DNA from 3 places in the Shewanella sp. NKUCC05_KAH genome. Region 1 is predicted to be linked to each of the others. Evidence: predicted binding sites of a transcription regulator. Region 1 holds the regulator's gene; each other region holds the start of a gene.
The links. Region 1 encodes LexA, which represses DNA repair genes until DNA is damaged. Its sites were predicted from a motif close to TACTGTATNNNNATACAGTA; they were not measured.
Positions count from the first base shown of each region.

Region 2: KO533_RS19010 (S24 family peptidase) is a predicted target of LexA. The motif match lies at 2,691-2,710, and genes of this name have one in related genera.
Region 3: dinG (ATP-dependent DNA helicase DinG) is a predicted target of LexA. The motif match lies at 2,704-2,723, and genes of this name have one in related genera.

Region 1 is NZ_JAHKQZ010000032.1:2,493-9,054, reverse strand. Features, by position in the region: gene KO533_RS21390 (cytochrome c oxidase assembly protein) at 1-402, opposite strand, end outside; gene ctaD (cytochrome c oxidase subunit I) at 404-1,996, opposite strand; gene coxB (cytochrome c oxidase subunit II) at 2,006-3,541, opposite strand; gene KO533_RS21375 (SulA-like leucine-rich domain-containing protein) at 3,944-4,456, opposite strand; gene lexA (transcriptional repressor LexA) at 4,453-5,073, opposite strand; gene plsB (glycerol-3-phosphate 1-O-acyltransferase PlsB) at 5,234-6,562, shown strand, end outside.
Region 2 is NZ_JAHKQZ010000024.1:4,875-11,436, reverse strand. Features, by position in the region: gene KO533_RS19030 (hypothetical protein) at 1-51, shown strand, start outside; gene KO533_RS19025 (GIY-YIG nuclease family protein) at 74-469, shown strand; gene KO533_RS19020 (hypothetical protein) at 765-1,283, opposite strand; gene KO533_RS19015 (hypothetical protein) at 1,280-2,374, opposite strand; gene KO533_RS19010 (S24 family peptidase) at 2,721-3,155, shown strand; partial or broken gene KO533_RS19005 (Y-family DNA polymerase) at 3,143-4,398, shown strand; gene KO533_RS19000 (hypothetical protein) at 4,645-4,815, shown strand; gene KO533_RS18995 (hypothetical protein) at 5,162-5,500, shown strand; gene KO533_RS18990 (hypothetical protein) at 5,673-5,891, shown strand; gene KO533_RS18985 (hypothetical protein) at 5,891-6,310, shown strand; gene KO533_RS18980 (endonuclease) at 6,307-6,562, shown strand, end outside.
Region 3 is NZ_JAHKQZ010000002.1:345,158-351,719, forward strand. Features, by position in the region: gene KO533_RS03415 (DNA polymerase II) at 162-2,609, opposite strand; gene dinG (ATP-dependent DNA helicase DinG) at 2,747-4,819, shown strand; gene KO533_RS03425 (TSUP family transporter) at 4,829-5,602, shown strand; gene KO533_RS03430 (primosomal replication protein) at 5,599-6,261, shown strand; gene KO533_RS03435 (DUF2057 domain-containing protein) at 6,271-6,562, shown strand, end outside.

The DNA of each region.
Region 1 (6,562 bases):
TGTTTTATTGAAATAAGCGGCACCTTGGCCGGGCGAAACTGAAGGTATCGCTTGGCCAATCGTTGCTTTATCGGACATATTGCGCGCCAGAAATGCCGTATGGATTAGCTCGCCAGGGTGAACTTCGAGCCGTTTGGTTTGTGGCGCAAATGTCCATGGCATGCCTGTTTGTACCTGAGAAATAAATTCCACAGTCACTATTCGGCTTGTATCTACTGTGATTGCTTGATAATTACTCGCGGTATTGGAGGGTTTTCCATTGATACCGAGTTGCTCGCACAACACATCGTAGAGCGGCACCAGCGCGAATCCAAAGCCAAACATGCCAATACAGCCGATAACTAACATGCTGATAAGTTTACGATTTGACTTAGGTTTATCTTGCTGGTGTTGGGTTGCCATTTCATTTCACCTCAGGTGGTGTCGTGAAGGAGTGGTAAGGCGCAGGGCTTGGCAATGTCCACTCTAAACCCTCGGAACCTTCCCAAGGTTTAGCGGGGGCTTTTTCGCCGCCACGGATGCACTTAATTACTAAAACTAAGAAAATCAATTGCGATAAGCCGAAGGCGAACCCACCAATCGAGACGATTTGATTAACATCGGCAAATTGAATCGAGTAGTCAGGGATACGCCTTGGCATACCTGCGAGCCCAAGGAAATGCATCGGGAAAAATAGCACATTGACTGAAATCACCGAACACCAGAAATGCCATTGTCCCAGTCGTTCGTTGTACATGTGCCCCGTCCACTTAGGTAGCCAATAATAGGCCGCTGCCATGATGGAGAAAATCGCACCAGTTACGAGTACATAATGGAAATGTGCCACAACAAAATAAGTATCGTGGTACTGGAAGTCGGCGGGCGTAATGGCGAGCATTAATCCCGAAAAACCGCCAATAGTGAAGAGTATGATAAAGGCTACAGCAAACAGCATGGGCGTTTCGAAACTGAGTGAGCCGCGCCACATAGTGGCAACCCAGTTAAACACTTTCACCCCAGTTGGCACTGCAATCAACATAGTGCAATACATGAAGAACAGCTCGGCAAACACAGGCATACCTGTGGTGAACATATGGTGCGCCCACACGAGGAACGACAGAATTGCAATACTAGCCGTAGCATAAACCATGGATGCATAGCCAAATAAGGGTTTACGACTGAAGGCTGGGACTATGGCAGAGATGATGCCAAAGGACGGCAAGATCATGATGTAGACTTCAGGGTGGCCGAAGAACCAGAAAATATGCTGGAACATCACAGGATCGCCGCCGCCAGCCGCATCGAAGAAACTCGTGCCGAAAAACTTATCTGTCAGCACCATAGTCACTGCGCCCGCGAGTACGGGCATAACCGCGATCAGTAGGAATGCCGTGATAAGCCAAGTCCAGACAAACAATGGTAACTTCATCCATGTCATGCCTGGCGCGCGTAAATTCACTATGGTCACAATCACGTTGATTGCGCCCATGATCGAACTTATCCCCATGATGTGAATAGAAAATACAAAGAGCGCCGTGCTATCTGGACTATAAGTTGTTGATAGTGGTGCGTAGAAGGTCCAACCAAAGTTAGGTCCGCCACCTTCCATAAATAGCGAACTGAGAAGGATAGTGAAGGCGAAGGGGAGTATCCAAAAACTCCAGTTATTCATCCGTGGCAGCGCCATATCGGGCGCCCCTATCATCATAGGGATCAGCCAGTTAGCTAGCCCTGTAAAGGCTGGCATTACCGCACCGAATACCATGATCAGCCCATGAACAGTTGTCATTTGGTTGAAAAAGTTGGGCTCGACCAATTGTAATCCAGGTTGAAAGAGTTCAGCGCGGATCACCATGGCCATAGCGCCACCGGTTAAGAACATAATGAAGCTGAACCATAAATACAAAGTACCTATGTCTTTATGGTTGGTGGTTAGCAGCCAGCGCATGATGCCCTTTGGCGCACCATGATGATGGTCATCATGGGCTGCGGTTTGATCTTGAGTCGTAGTGCTCATCATTATCCCCTACTGTCCATGACTTGCGATATCAGCAGGTTGCACTGTATCGCCGGTATTGTTGCCCCAAGCATTGCGTTCATAGGTAATGACTGCTGCAAGTTGCTGTGGGCTAAGCTGTTTGCCAAATGCCTGCATAGCCGTGCCTGTTTTACCGTGCATCACAATATCAATGTGATTGGCGACTGGTCCAATGGCGATAGCACTACCCACTAGCGCGGGGAAGGCGGGTGGTACTCCTGCACCTGTCACTTGATGGCAGGCAGCACAGAAGGTCGCGTAGACAGTTTCACCTTCGGCCATGAGGGCGTCATGGCTGAGTGTGGGGAGGCTTGCGGGATCGACTGCAGCTGAGACGTCTGTTGCAGGCGCGGGTGTCGGGGTTGTACTGCTTGGTACCGTGGCGGATGTTTGTGCAGAATTGCCGTTCATGTACTCGTTGACGTCTTTGGCTTGCACTGCATCGCCAGTATTATTGCCCCAAGCATTCCGCTCGTAGGTAGTCACTGCCGCGATTTCTTGTGCGGTCAATTGCTTACTAAACGCTTGCATGGCAGTACCCGTTTTACCATTGAGCACGATTTCAAGGTGGCCGCTGAGTGATCCCGTTGCAATCGGGCTACCTTTAAGGTGCGGAAATACGCCTTGCAACCCTTCGCCATTGGGCTGGTGGCAGGCTGCGCAGTGCCCGAGGTAAACTTGTTCGCCTAGAGTCATCAACTCTTCTTTACTTAGGGTTTGTGATAAAGCGGCTTGAGCGGCTTCAGCCGCAGCACCTGCGGCTTGTTTTTGCTCTGTGACCCAAGCCTCAAACTCGGCTTCGGGCAACGCTTGTACTACGATAGGCATAAAACCATGGTCTTTTCCGCAGAGTTCGGCGCATTGACCGCGGTAAATGCCGGGTTTGTCGATGCGAGTCCAAGCCTCATTGATAAATCCAGGGTTGGCATCTTTCTTAATGGCAAAGGCGGGTACCCACCAAGAATGGATGACATCCTCTGAAGTCATCAGAAAGCGGATTTTGCGGTTTATTGGTAGAACGAGCGGTTTATCGACTTCCAATAGATAGTTTTCACCCTTGGTTTCGGTGCCTTCGATTTGTGCTCTGGGTGTTGTCAGTATGCTATAAAAATCAATATCTTGATCGAAATAGCTGTAATGCCATTTCCATTGGGAACCCGTGACTTTTACGGTGAGATCGGCGTTGCTGGGATCTTCCATTGCGATTAAAGTTTTTGTCGCTGGAATCGCCATTAAGATCAAAATGATAAATGGCAGAATCGTCCAAGCGATTTCAACTTTAGTGCTTTCGTGAAAGTGGGACGCGACAGCGCCTTTGGATTTTCTGTGGTTGATCATGGCGTAAATCATGACGCCAAAGACCACTAGGCCTATTGCGCAGCAGATATACAAGATGGTCATGTGCAAGTGATAAACCTTGCCACTGATCTCGGTCACGCCAGGGGTCATGTTGAACCGCATGTCCGCGGCGGTCAACGGTGGTGCGAAAAGCACCACGAGTAAACAATACAACAATTGCTTCACAAGACTTCTCCTCTGCCAATTGCGAATAGCAACTACAAAGAAGAGCAACACAGTAAGTCTCAACTCTATGCAAACTCTTCAGTTCCCAAAAAAGCTTTTTTGACTTCAACGTGCGTTGGCGGCTGTTACTTTTAATCAAGTATTGTTACTGCTGGTAATTAGCCACGCTGGCACATACTGCTGAAATAAATCTGTTCTCTATTTTTAGTGGCGCTTCGAGTTCGATAAATACTCGATTCATTGACCACGGAAGGTGATATATCATCACCAGCTTAACCAACCATACTTGCTGTTTAAATATTGATCAAGATCACTTATTTATCTAATTATCTGAAAAATTGCCAAAAAAAGCCTCACATTCATAGGTGAGGCGGCTTTCAAGGTAAAAAATTAAATGAATATTTAGTGTACAGCGCTAAAAAAAGATTGCTGACCGAAGAGATTGCCTTGCTCAATACGTACGTCTGCATGTAAGTGACTGTTTACGTCTTCAAGCACTATGCCCATAGCTCGGGCACTTTTAGCCACGATTTGTAGGCGTCGATTATCCCGTGCATCCAATGATTGAGTCCAAGTAATGACTGCACTGGACGTACCACTTGTCAGGGCTTTTTCCATCGCCCACAGGGTTTCAACTTCATCTTTAGCATGTACCAGCAAAACTCTATCCATACGCACACCTGCGCTGGCGAGCATTTGCTTGTAGCCAATACTTGGAGGGTTGATGAGCACTAACCAACGGCCCTGTTGGCTTAACTGAGCGAGTTGTGCACTCAGATGAATTAATTCTTGGCGACCTTGAGTCTTGGTTGGCATGCAGGCGATGGGCGCATGGTGCCAGTCATAGTCGGCATCACGGACTTCATCGAGCCACAGGCCCGGATGGCGGGGGGCATTGCCAAGTAGTTTATTCATAGCCAATCTCCATTACGGATCACACCGACGGCGAGTCCTTCAATTGTTAAACTTTGGAAGCCTAAATCCACTTTAATCGGGGAGTAATCTTCATTTTCGGCATGTAGATAGACTACATTACCTTTTTTTTCGAAACGTTTAACAGTGACATCGTCATCGACTCTAGCGACAACCACTTGACCATTCCTAGCTTGTTCTACTTTATGAACTGCCAGCAAATCACCTTCGAGAATGCCGATATTTTTCATGCTGTCGCCCTTTACTCGCAGTAAAAAATCGGCGGCGGGATGGAACATGCTTGGGTCGACTTGGTAGTACTGTTCAACATGTTCTTGGGCGAGGATAGGTTCACCCGCGGCCACTTGGCCGATGAGCGGTAAACCTGTTTCAGTCAAATCTTCGATTTCCGCAGGCAGACGAATGCCCCGAGATGTGCCAGGCATGATCTCAATGCAGCCCTTTTTCGCCAACGCTTTAAGGTGTTCTTCAGCCGCATTGGCGCTCTTAAAACCTAAACGGGTTGCGATTTCTGCCCGAGTGGGTGGCATGCCAGTATCGGCAATATTTCGTTTAATTAGCTCTAAAATTTCAGCTTGGCGTGGCGTCAAAGGTCTCATGGTGTTTCCTGTTTTTCTATACAGTTACTGTTAGTATATACAGTATTGTTTGCAGCGCAAGTATTAACCACTTTTTAGCTATGTTGGAGAGAATTAGCGAATATTACCCATAGTCTGGTATTCTATCGGGCTAGTAAACGCACTTAATTGCATAAGAATAATGCCTAAACACGACTCTCTTTGGTTGAAATCATTACGTTGGATCCAAAAACACTTAGTGCACACTATTGTGGTGCCTCAGGATCCCTTTGCCGATCTGAATCTGGATGCTTCCAGACCCCTTGTTTATGTGATGAAAACAGAATCCCTCAGTGACATCGCTGCTTTGAGCGAAATAACGGCTAAGTTAGGCTTACCAAGCCCTTATGAGCCTCTAGTGGCTAATGGTGTGACTGCGCCTCGGGTTGTCTGTCTTCAAGGACGTAAGCCACTGTTTGGCGAACGTGCTGGTAATGAGCCTTTCCTCGAATGCTTTATGCGTTTGTTAGCCGTGCATAAGGAACGTCCTGAATTGGATATTCAACTTGTGCCCGTGAGCTTGTATTGGGGTCGAACGCCAGGGAAAGAAGACGACACTATGAAGGCGGCCGTATTTGAGCGGGAAAACCCGACTTGGCTGCGCAAGTGCTTGATGATTTTGTTCTTAGGTCGACATAACTTCGTGCAGTTTTCGAATGCCGTATCCCTGCGTTACATGGCTGACGAACATGGCACCGACATGGGGATTGCCCATAAGTTAGCACGGGTTGCACGCGTGCATTTCCGTCGTCAACGTAAGGTAATGACAGGGCCTGTGCTGCCAAACCGCCAAGCACTGTTTCATTCGTTACTCAAATCTGAGTCGCTGCGCAAAGCGATTCAAGAAGAGGCCGCTAGTAAAAAGATTTCTGAGACCCAAGCGCGCGAGACGGCTATTGAGTATCTCGATGAAATCGCTGCCGATTACTCAGACAGTTTAGTGCGTATTGCCGAGCGTTTTTTAACTTGGCTGTGGAACAAGCTTTACAGCGGGATCAACATTAAAGGCGCCGAGCAAGTTCGGCAGTTACACCACGATGGCCACGAGATTGTTTATGTGCCTTGCCATCGCAGCCACATGGATTACCTGCTGTTATCGTATATTTTGTATTATCAAGGCATGGTTCCGCCGCACATTGCTGCCGGCATTAACCTCAATTTCTGGCCCGCGGGACCTATGTTCCGTCGCGGTGGTGCCTTCTTTATCCGCCGTAGTTTTAATGGCAACAAGCTATACACCGCAGTATTTCGTGAGTATTTAGACCAGCTGTTTGCTAAAGGTTATTCGGTGGAATACTTCTCCGAAGGCGGCCGTTCACGTACTGGCCGTCTGTTGGCGCCGAAAACTGGCATGATCGCCATGACGATGAACAGCGTACTGCGCGGTATTGAACGTCCTGTCACACTTGTGCCTGTGTATTTAGGCTATGACCATGTGATGGAAGTGGCGACTTACCATAAAGAGTTAAGC
Region 2 (6,562 bases), on a different contig from region 1:
CATGAAGCTGGTGATGAGGCTTTGGTTCGTGAACTTAAAGCACGCACATAACAAGGCGTTATAAGTCAAAATTATGCTAAGAAAATTAACTAACATTGGATTCAGGAAGGTAGGTGTTTGGTCGCTAACCTATGGCGAACCTGATCTGGAAATTCAGGCGGAGGCTGAATCTTCAAATATTCTCTATAGCTTTGTCGTTGACGGCATTCCTAAGTACGTTGGCAAAACAGTCCAGCCTCTCAAAAAGAGAATGTATGGTTACCGGAAGCCGGCGGCAACACAGAGCACCAATATTCGAAATAACAACAACATTAAATCAGCCTTACAAAATGGCTCCGTAATCGAGCTATATGTTTTGCCAGACCACGGACTTTTACATTTTGGTGCGTTTCATCTCAATTTGGCTGCAGGACTCGAAGACAGCATAGTTTCTTTGCTGTCGCCAGAATGGAACTTTGTAGGAAAATGATCTTTAACAAGACAATTAACTACTCGCTTTCGGCACAGGACGCAGTATAGCTACGGCAGTTATTGGGACGTTAACTCATAGATATTTTAATTCGAAACTCACTACTTCGAGCTAAAAGTCTAACTCTCCTTTGTCCAAACTCGTGTCAGGCCGATCAGTTCTGGCACGTTTATGCCCCTTTACGAGTTTGCTGGCTCCGTGATTGAGCCAGTCTTTTGCTCATAATACCTCTCGAAAGCATTACTCATTTCAGAATCTAAAAAAGCACTAGGTGGGTTTTATCACTTCTTGACCACTAATCTTCAGTGGTTCTTTTCAGCTTCTTCTCTAGCTTTTGGCCATTTTCTTTATTAGCTAAGTCCGTTATGAAGTTAATGTTTGACGCTATCACGCTATAAATGCAAAACAACTGAGCATAGACAAGGCAAAGCAACACAAAAAGCCCAACAAACGAAAACAGCTCAGGCACTTTCAGGTACAAGCTTGTATTCACCAGAAACGGTTTCATCGAAATACCAATCAACAGTATCGCCAGTATTACCGCCGAGATAACTACTACACCAACTAACAGCTGCACACGTTTTTTGTCTTCCTCTGGGAAGATAGCAGACGAGCTTGGCTGAATAACCTTACGCATGGCTTGCGGGTAAATGTAAGCAATCCAAATTCCCATGATAGTAAAAATCATGGCTGACCCGTTTTGCAAAATACTCACTACAGACGTTACGTCGCTGTAAGTTATGTCACTTTTGAATAGCCAACTAACTAACGCGATTAAGCAAGCTAAAATGACATGCCAAATTAAGGTCTTCATTGTCCAACCGCTTCTTCTTGTTCTTCCTCAGTAAACGCTGACAGTAGCTTGTCGCGCGTAAACTCCATTGCTTTAAACAAACGCTCTGTTGTGTAATGCCCAGTGTCATCACGACCACTACCTGCAAAGTCGTTTATAGTTAAAATGCTTTTAACGACGAATTTATCTAACCAAACAACTCCAGAATTTTCTTTTTTGAAGCCAATGTTTCGCCACTCATCAGTACCCGTGTACTCACGCTCGTAAAGGTCAATTAGGTCTTTCAGCTCTTTTACTGTCGGCTTAGCCTCAATGTTAACCTCCACCCTTCGGTTGGCTCTCGTAACTTGGCTTGAAATAAAAGGTAGATCTTTGAATAAGTTAGTCCAACTGCTTTGCTGCACTACCTGAGCACTAATCACGTCACGTTTAACGAAGTGTGTGATTTTACCTGTTAGTTCTTCCAAGTCAGCTTTAGTAGTCGGTTTCTTAAACTGTTCAGAATAAGCCTGAAACCACAAGTTGCCGTTCTCGCCTTGTTTAATCGGAGCAAACGAAATAGACAGATACTTACCTTTACCGCCTTTGTATTCTTTCTCTACGACTTTTCTTTGCCTGAAGTCACTATGTAGCTCTACATAGTCACGCATGAATCGATTCATAATCTCTGTGTCAGCAACAGAGTTAGGAAAACGAATAGAGGCGAAAATATCTAATGATGGAATAAACCAGTAATAAGCGGCTTCACCCCAAATAACACGGTCTTCACCAACGTTATCGTCAGCATTATAAAGGTTATTGTCTTCTAACCCAGCATCGGCTTTAATGCCGTATACGCCATTTCCCTGACCAATTGCACGCCAGAGGATAAGCATGTAATCGCCTGATTCCTCATCACGCTCTACTGCCTTCAAATACACTTTTTTACGGTTACTGTAGCCGACTGTTTGGTCATCCCAAAGTAGCGTATCTTCTAAAGATATTCTGTCTTGAAACCATTTGTGTAAGGAGTCGAGCATTACATCCATGCTCAAAGGCTCAAAGTAATCATCACCTCGACGAGCAAAACCCAACGACTTGTATTTGAAAAATGTAACCAGCCCTTCGCTCATGAAAGATCCTTTTATTTATTATGGGTTATAGTGAATCACAAGCAGTGTTTAACTCAAAGTTATTAGGCTAAAAAGTGCTACTCTTGAAGGATAAGGATATGTAGGGACAGTGTAAACTTTAATTGATACCCATACAGTTGCAAATCCCACTACCCATTTTTAGGCGTATTACCATTTCAAGCGAAAAGTAACTCGCCACCGAACCATGATTTTTTGTGGATAACACCGCAAAGAGCGCGGCGATTACCCACCGAAAAAAGTCAGGAACCGGCAGCAGGATCGAAATTTTAGATTTTATTTTTTTTACTGCTATTATTGCTGATTATTTATACAGTTGTTTTAGCTTGTGAAATTGATTACATGCAATGCAAGTGCTGGCGTAAGCGGCTTCCCTTCACCTGCTGCAGATTACCTCGAATTGCCGCTTAGCCTAGATCAACTCCTTGTTGAGCACCCTAGTTCTACGTGGTTCGGCCGCACAGCTGGGCGAAGCATGGAAGGTGTCGGTATATACGATGGCGACATTTTAATTATCGATAGAGCGGCACCGCGCCGGAACATGTCTCTAGTGGTGGCGAGTTACAACGGGGAATTTACTGTTAAATTACTCGATATGAAACGTCGTTTGCTAGTGTCTATCGATCAACAGCAAAACATGACATACGTTGCAATCGATGAAGCCGACACTTTCAGTGTCGATGGTGTGGTCATTAAAAGTATTCGTATCCATGAGCATTCAACATTACTTGATCAGTATTTGAGTCAGCAATGTTCGGATTAATCGATGCCGACTCGTTTTATGTCAATTGCCAGTTGGTGTTTAGACCTGATCTGCGCGGAAAGCCGGCTATTGTACTCAGTAACAATGACGGCTGCTGTGTCGCTGCGAATAGAGCGGCCAAGGCGGTTGGTGTGAAAAAGTTTGGTCCTTACTTTGAGCAGCAACATTTATGTCGGCGCCACCATGTACAGGTGTTTTCATCGAACTACGAGTTGTATGCTGATCTGTCTGCAAAAATGATGCAAGTGATTGGGCGCTTTGCGCCAGAACAGTATGTTTATAGTATTGATGAGTCATTTGTATCTTTTCAAAAGTGCCAAGTCGCTATTCCTAATCTCTGGTTGCATTGTAGCGCCATTCGTCGTGCTGTTTGGCGTGAATGCCGCTTGCCCGTGTGCGTGGGAGTAGGGGAGACATTAACCTTGGCTAAGTTGGCCAACCATGCTGCGAAAAAATTGGTCCAATATCAAGGCGTTTGCGTGATCGATAACGATGCGCTACGGATTGAAATCTTAAAGTTGATGCCAGTTGATGAAGTTTGGGGGATAGGCCGTAAACTGACAGCCAAACTAGGTTCACTTGGCGTCAACACCGCGTTTGATTTGGCTCAGCTTGCGCCGAAAATGGCGCGACAACATTTTTCGATTGAAGTAGAACGAACAGTGCGCGAACTCAACGGCCAGATCTGTAAAACATGGGACGAAACAAAAACGCATAAGCAGCAAATTTTTTCAACTCGAAGTCTTGGCGAACGCATAACTACCCGTGACCATTTACAACAAGCGTTAGCCAAACATGCCTCCATTGCGGCGGCTAAGGCGCGTGAACAAGGTTCGTTATGTAAAACGATGGTCGTGTTTGCCGCAAACTCGCCGCATGATCCACAGCCTGTTTATTTTAAAAAAGTTGTTCAGTTTGTCTGTGCTACTGATGACAGCCGCGAACTGTGTGCCGCTGTTAGCAGGGAGCTTTCAAACCTTTATCGCCTGGTGTGCGCTATTATCGGATTGGTGTAGGCCTGCTTGAGCTTTACTCTAAAACGTCAGTGCAATATGACTTATTTAATGCGCCAAAGAGTGACCCTAACTTAATGAAAATATTTGATAGTTTGAATAATCGCTATGGCCGCGATGTGTTGTATATTGCAGCACAGGGGAGTGATCAGCATTGGGCCATGCGCCGTGAGTTTTTGTCGCCTAAATACACGACTGAGTGGGCAGACATACCGATTATAAAAGCCTGAGGTTTAAATCTAAAATGAGTGTTCTAAAGCAATTGAATACGATAATCTGAGATCACAGCAATTATCGGTTACGTAGGCGTAGGGATGGAACCGAGCTTTGTTACTGCAAATGCAAAAGACATTTGTGAACAGGTGAGTATTGATGATAAAGGGTGCATTATTCTAATATCACGTATAGAAAATATCGGTTAAAGTTAAATAATCAGTTGTCTTATCAATACATAATATACGACCAACGGAGTGAATATGTCTGCTAGGGTAAAGCTAAAGAAGGCTGCTAGTGCAATTGATGACGCAAAAAGAAGTCTTAAACGAGCCGCTTATAATGTAGAAAATGATTATGATATTCGTAAAGCGATAAGAGAGTTAGATAGTGCTGAAACTGAAATAAAAAGAGCGCTGAGAGAAATCGAATAAATAAAACATTTAAACCGAAACCCCTTGAATGGGGCCTTATCTGCCTGTGCGTTTCCCATACTAACCAATTTTAAGCCGGTACCGGCGCGGATTTGCTGTTTCTACATTCCGCAACGTTGAAATTAAAACCTGCCATAGACGCAATTTAACACTGTAATTTACGCTTTCGCTTGCTGCATAGTTACACTTCATTGTCATCGATGCGGGGAAAGTGGGTTGCCGCTTCTCATATCCATTTTATGTTATGAGAAAGCTGACGTACTGCATTGAGATAACATTATTTGTACCCATATAGTCTTATGCTAAGCCACTTAAACAAAGCCACTTTTAAATAAGGATTTACTACATGCACATTGATGCACTAATCTGCGCGATTAAGCCCCATATCCCCTTTGTATCTGAAACTGCCGCTCAAGTGTTTCTAACTAAATATCCAGATGCAGACCAGTCAGCATTTATCACAGCCTTATACATAGGCCGAAGCCACCTACATTTTGATGAGCTTAGTCCTGACTATAAGCCTGGCTTGTTAAGTGGTGAAATCAATCGCCACTGGGATGATGATACTGTACCTGCAAAAGATAGAGCTAAAGTGCTATACGAAAAAAACTCTAACTTAACCAGTTACTATGATGCTTTTATTCGTTGTACAAATAACTCAAAATATAATCGAGATATGTTTTAATTGACATTTTCCTGTAAATTGCTATAGCCCTTGCATCGTTGTTGGGGCTTTTTCGCTTGAGAAACAGCCCTCACCGGAAATTACACAGAACGTAATTATGTTCACATCTTCACACCTGAACCAAGTCATTAAAAACAAAATACAGTCCCTAAGCTTAAGTAGGTAAAAGATCATGAAAAATAGAGATAAACTGACGAACCAAGACCATGACCAAATGGACCATTTTATTGGTGCAATTCTAGAAGATTATAAAAATGGGATAGTATCAAAAGAGGCTGTCATTTCAGGTCTTGGACATGTAATTGCTGCCATTGATTTAGGTAATCATGACGAGGCGAGAAAGTGGTTTTGTGAAGGTCGAACATTCATCCGTGAAACCTTAAATGACTGATGGAAAAATCACCAATTTCTAATTTCTTAAGAAGAAAACCGAAGATATCAATTCCTACTATAGATAGGGTTTCAGAAGAGATTCAAGGTTATCTTCCTGACCACAAAGGCCCGACTATTCATTACCGTTTTTTCTCTAATTCAAAATGTATCGGTTCAGTTAAAACTGAATTATGGAAAGAGGATAATCTATTATTGGTTCATGATATTAGGGCATCCACTACAGGGATAAAAAATGGCACTGCTATGGTGAGGTGGTTGGTGGTTAACTCTTCTGAAATGATACAACCCGTTCATGTTATCCATAATGGTTTAGGTTTCTGGATTAAGTTGAAGAAGATTTGGCCTAATCGCATTATTGACCTCGATTTACGATGTAGTGAATATTGTGATTTGCTTGAAAAAAGGAAAGATATTTGAATCGGTTCTTAATTTCTATCATTGCGGTATTTCCTCTTTTTGCTGTTGCTTCCAATACGACCAATCAGTCGTTTAATCAGGCTAAAAAACAGCTGTTATCGGTCTATCAAGATCATCGTGAAACCCTCTATTGCGGTGCTGCATTTGACGCAAAAGGGCAGGTAATCTCTCCGCCAGGATTTACTACTAAAACGCATTTAGCGCGCGCTAAAAAAATCGAATGGGAACACGTTGTTCCCGCCGAAAATTTTG
Region 3 (6,562 bases), on a different contig from region 1:
CAATTTCCTCTTAAAGGGTAGCAAACTTTCAATATTCCCTCAAAGCTAAACCTAAAGAATATGTCGATTAACATCACAAAAACAAACCAGTTAACCTCTACAAAACAGGTTAAAACGCTACATTCGCCACCCTGCGCAACACATAAAGAACATTAAAAACACTATATTAACAGCAACTGCTTTGACGCAATATCCATGTAGTTTAGTTTCATTATCGAAAAAACAGGCTCGGCAATAGGGCCAATTTGCTTATCAATGTAGTATTGGTAATCAATTGGTGACGTTCTGTACAGTAAGGATTCCGGTCCATTTACAGTAATCAGATAATCAATCTGCGCCCCACGCTTGCCAAAAGAGGCATCTCCTGTTAAGTCGCATAATTGTTGAGCGACTTTAACATGGGGAGAAGATTTAGCCGTGTAATCTTCAATATTGCGTCGCATACGTTTGCGAAATACCAAATCATCATCCAACTCACCATCAAGCAGCTTTTCAAACACACTGGCCAAATAAACACTGATATCCCTTTGGTTAAACATCCGTTCATAGAGTGACTCTTGAACTTTGCGCGCTAAAGGGCTCCAATCACTGCGCACTTGCTCCATACCTTTAAAAGTAAGCTCAAGTTCATCGCTCGCATTACGCCACGCGCCAACATAACGTTTTTTACTGCCTTCTAACGACCTTCTTAAGGTCGGCATAAAAAACTGCTCATAGTGGCGTTCAAACTGTAACTCGAGAAAACTCTCAACTTGATGATCTTCACCGATCTTAGCCTGCCACTTAGCATTAATTTCCCGCGCCAGAGTGTTACCTAAGGCGTTAATGTCTGAGAGATCTGGCTCGCTGCCAAGCCAGACAAAGGTCGAATCCGTATCGCCGTAAATCACTTGATAGCCCATCTCTTCTATCCATGCGCGGGTTTGTTTCATGATTTGATGGCCGCGCATAGTGATCGAACTTGCTAACTTTGCATCGTGGAAAACACAACCTTGAGAACCTAAAACCCCATACAACGAGTTCATGATAATTTTTATCGCTTGGGATAAAGGCGCATTGTGCTCACGTTTGGCCTTTTCGCGCTGCTCAGATAATGTTTGGATAAGCTTAGGTAAAATGGGCTGTTGCCGACTGAAACGGCCACCGAGAAACCCCACAACACAGTCAGACTCGGGCAATTGCAAACCTTCAATTAATCCCTTAGGGTCGATCAAAAAGGTACGAATAATGGAGGGATATAGACTTTTAAAATCGAACACTAAAATATGCTTATAAAGTCCCGGTACAGAATCCATCACATAGCCACCGGGGCTTTCGATCCCATCACTCGCAGGAGCATCGGGTGCGACATAACCGGCTCGATGTAAATGCGGTAAATACAAATGATTAAATGCCGCCACCGAAGCCCCAACCCGCCCCAACTCTAAACCTGTTAGTTCAGCTCGCGCGAGGGCGAACTCCCATAATTGAGTATGACTAAAAATATCCCACACCAGACGGCTGTCAGTAAGATTGTAATGGGCTAAGGCTTGTTTATTGGCCTTAAACAACTGATCAATTTCTTCAACGCGATTATCCACGTTATGAATGGCCTTGCCTTCACCTAATAATTTCCGCGAAACAAATTCCAACGAAAACCGCTCAAAATGATAGAAAGCCGCCTTAAGCCAATCGATACCATCGAGTACCACACGGCCCGGTAAAACTAAGGTTTCTGGCCGAAATTTATTATCGACTTTCCACTCAAGCTTTGCCCCTCCGCGGCCAATGGTGAGCGGAATACGGTGTAATAATGCCCGGCGTGACAAGAGTGCGAGGTCAAAACTCACCACTGACCAACCTATGACAAAGTCAGGATCAAACTCATGGAACCACGCGATTAATCGATGAATGAGTGCAGCCTCATCGGCCACCCATTCAATATATTCGGGAGAGTTTGATTCAGCCTCACCCACCATAATCACTTTTTCATAAGTCTGCTTGAGACTGTCTTGCTCTTCGTCTCGGCCACTGTATTGACCATATAGTGCAACTGAATAGAGTAAACCTTCAAAGCTGCATTCAAAATCCAGTGAAATACAGCGGAAATGTACAGCCGTTAAAGGGGCAATACTCTTAGCCCGCTCGGCGATAAACACGGGCAGCGAGTTAGCCTCAAGACTGTCGCTAGTCGGCGCGTATATGTTACTCGTCGCAGAGAAATGCCCTAAAAATGCCACATCCAGCGCCACAAACCGCTCGATTAAATAACGCTGTTCGGGGCGAATGTCGGCTTCAAATAAAGGGATATCGGCATCTTTAGCGATGCGCTGTAAGGTACGTAAACTATTGCTAGATTTAGCATAAACACCACTAACCGCGCCGCCTTTAAAGCTTTTGAGCGCTAACGGTACAAACCGCAATGCTTGACCCGGCGTTTGCAACTGCAAAGCCGTGACATCAGTTTGATGACAAAAACAAATGTGTTCAGTGCCTTGCACTTCCACCAGCACAGGGCCTTGGGCGGTAGCCAGATAATACTGCAACACTAAACTCCCATGACGATGAATCGCATGGCGTGTTAAGACTCGACCTTGTACACTAACGGCCGCGGTAGCCTCTGACTTCATCGCATGGGTTCCCAAATCGCATAGCTAGTCAATTTAGATGGTTCCTCAATTTAAATGCCGCCAAATGGCAGAAAAGTTTCTTAGGCTATGCAATCACTGTTATTATGTACAGCATTAATTCGATAAAGTAGTGACGCATGTTACCTGACAATGTAAAAACCCAGATCCGCGCCATCTATAAGGATATTGCTACCGCCTTGCCTAATTTTAGGCCGCGCCGCGAACAAAACTATATGGTGGCGGAAATCTCTAAGACCCTCGCTGGCGACTATGATAAAGATAGGCGCATCATAGTGGTCGAAGCAGGCACTGGGATCGGTAAATCATTGTCTTACATCCTCGGTACCATTCCACTGGCATTAGCGAGCAAGAAAAAGGTCTGCATCGCTACCGCAACCGTCGCCTTGCAAGAACAATTACTGCATAAAGATTTACCCTTTTTTCTTGAGCAATCCGGCTTAAATTTCCGTTTTGGCTTAGTTAAAGGTCGACAACGTTATGTATGTCTATCGAAACTGGCGATGCTCATCGGTGACGACAACAGTACACAAATGGCCATGTGGCAAACTAAACCTGACAATAGCCAAGTAGCTATGATGCATGGCCTGTTAAAAGACTATAACGAAGGTCGCTGGAACGGCGAAATCGATACCTTAGCCGTGCCGCTGCCCGATCACCTGTGGCAACAAATCGCCTGCGACAAACACAGCTGTCATCGTCAAGTCGCCAGCCACAGAAATTGCCCGTTCCATAAAGCCCGCGAAGATGTTGATACCTGGGACGTGCTCATCGCCAACCACAGCTTGTTATTCGCCGATTTAGAGCTAGGTGGCGGCGTGATTTTGCCCGATCCCGAAGACGTGTTTTATGTTATCGATGAGGCACATCACTTACCCATTGTGGCGCGGGATTTCTCCAGTGCTCAGGCCACGCTGAGGGGCGCATGCGACTGGCTCGAAAAAATTGGCAAAACCTGCGCTAAGTTGCAAAACCAAATAAAGAGCAACAACATTATTGCTCCTGCGCAGGCGATGCAGGATCACTTAGGCGATCTTATCGCCCAGCTCAATCAAGTGGCCCACTATTGCGATACCCAGACCAAACACTTTGCCAATCCTGAAAACCGTCTGCGTTTTGAGCACGGCAAACTACCAGAGTCATTACTCATTCTCGCCGAAAACCTTGCAGTGACCTCTAATCTTGCCCTCAAGCAGTTTAATAAAATGCTGTCACTGCTGGCAGAGGCGATTAAAGATGGCGACATTCCTAAACATCAATCCGAAGCGCTATTGGCCGAAACCGGATTTATGCTGCAAAGGCTCGAAAACCTGCAGAAACTATGGAGGATGATGGCCAAGGAAGATAAACATAAAGGTGCCCCTATGGCGCGCTGGGTTGAACTTATCACAGGTAAACAAGTGGATTATCTATTTAGCGCTTCACCTATCGAAGTCGGCTTTATGCTGGAATCCATGCTGTGGCAAAAGGCCGCAGGCGTAGTCTTATGTAGCGCCACGCTGCGCGCACTCAATAACTTCGACCATTTCGTACATCAGGTGGGGTTATCACTCAACGATGGCAGTCGTTATTTAGCCTTACAATCGCCCTTCGATTACCCCAATAATGCGACACTTTATTTACCCAAAATGCGCACTGAGCCGACGGATGATGCCTATACAGCTGAACTTGCCGAACAAATCATCACCCTTATTGAAGGCGAAATGGCAACCTTAGTGCTATTCGCCTCCTACTGGCAGATGGAAAAAGTGGTTGAATTACTTGAAGGTAAACTCACCACTGAGCTACTTATCCAAGGCAATGCGCCACGGCAACAATTGTTAGAAAATCATAAAGCTAAATGCGATAAAGGCGAACCAAGCATCTTGTTTGGCACCGGCAGTTTTTCTGAAGGTCTCGACTTGCCCGGCGATTATCTGACTAACTTGATCGTCACTAAACTGCCCTTTGCCGTACCAACCTCGCCCGTTGAGCAAGCGCATGCAGAATATGTCAAAGTCAAAGGCGGTAATCCCTTCTTACAACTGACGATCCCAGATGCTTCACGTAAGCTTATTCAAAGTTGTGGTAGATTACTGCGTAAAGAGCAAGATTATGGCCGAGTGACCATTTTAGATAGGCGGTTAGTCACTAAACGCTATGGCAAGTCCTTACTGGATGCCTTACCGCCCTTTAGACGTGTTATAGAGTAGGATTAAAATTTGGAGTTGTTACTCGAGCCCAGTCATTGGGCCCTGTTGGCAGTCATAGGTCTTATCGCTGGATTCATTGATGCCGTCGTGGGTGGCGGTGGCCTATTGTCGATCCCCGCACTGTTAACCTTAGGCATTGCGCCGCATACCGTATTAGGCACCAATAAGTTAGCCGCAAGCTTTGGCTCTTTTATGGCGGCTTGGACCTATTATCGCAAACATCTCTTTAAACCCTCGTTTTGGTACATGGCTTTTATCGCCACCTTTATCGGCGCGGTATTGGGCAGTTTTTTAGTCTATTTAGTCGATACCCAATGGCTCGAAAAAGTCCTGCCGCTGCTGATCATTGGCATCGCCATTTACAGTTTAGTCAGTCCCAATGCGATGTCAGACGTTAACTGCCAAGTACCAACCAGCAAGCCGCCAGCCAAGCAACAATGGCTACAGGGACTGGCTTTAGGCACTTATGATGGTTTTGCAGGCCCAGGCATTGGCGCATTTTGGACCGTCACATCTGGCTCTTTGTATAAACTGCCTTTACTGCACAGTTGTGGCCTTGCCCGTGCGATGACTTTTACCAGCAACTTGACCGCACTGACTATCTTTGGCTGGCTTGGACAGGTAGAGTGGCAAATAGGTCTGTGGATGGGATTGTGCATGATGTTAGGCTCATTTATCGGCGCCCGCTGTGCGATTAAATTTGGTATGCCCTTTATCCGTCCACTGTTTATTTTGATCGTGCTAATGATTGCAGCGAATTTGGCATGGAGCGCATGGTTGTGAACACCCAACAATTAATGGTGATGCTGAAGAATCAGCTTAAAGCCTTAGAACAAGAAGTGCTGCAACACGATAATCGACTCGCGCCGCCGCAGCGTAAACTTCTGCAAGAAACGGAGCGTTTTAATCACTCGCTGTTTGTCCAACACGGCGCCCAACTCGGCCCCTGTATTGAACAAATTCGTAGCAGTATTATGCAGCTCGAAAAACAAATTAAGCTTAAACTCGCCCCCCAGACCATTGCCCTGAGCTGTGAGCGGATCCAAGATAGATTTACCGCAGTCAAACGAGCCTTGCTGACCACTTCTATCGACATTAAGTCTAAAACTCAGCAGCGTGCCAGTAGCCGTGCCCGTTTTGCACAACGCCAGAATCAGTCTCACCAAGCCAGTGGTTTCGATTGGATCGCCAATAACGTGATGCAAAATAGTCATGAGATCTACGAAGAATTGAACAAACATCTTAATTGGGCGAAAAAATTTGAACAAAAAATTGAAGAAATGGAATCAAAACTTGAAAACTGTCATAGTGCTGACAAAATAAAATTGCAAAATGACATCCTTTTGATGCATCGTCGTCTAGGAAAATGCAGGCAAGCTATTAGTTATATAGAAGATCGCATTCAAATATTCGAACGCCCGTATCAGAGTAATAACCGTTAAGGAGTAACAATGAAATCACTTTTGCCAATTAGCAGCCTGCTAGTATTACTCGGATCTGCCTCAGCCTTCGCTGCAGATCTGAACATTCCTATGTCATTTGAGTATCTTGCTCTTGATGGTAAAAAAGTCGAGTCGAGCGTATTCAACCATAAAAGCAGCTTAGAATTGGCCCCCGGCACTCACAAAATCGCCATTCGTTATCATGAAATGGTAGAGGATGATTTTAGTGACAGCCAAACCTTTGTTAAGTCAGCACCTTTCATCGTTACTTTAGATGTTGATGGCGACCATCAATATTACC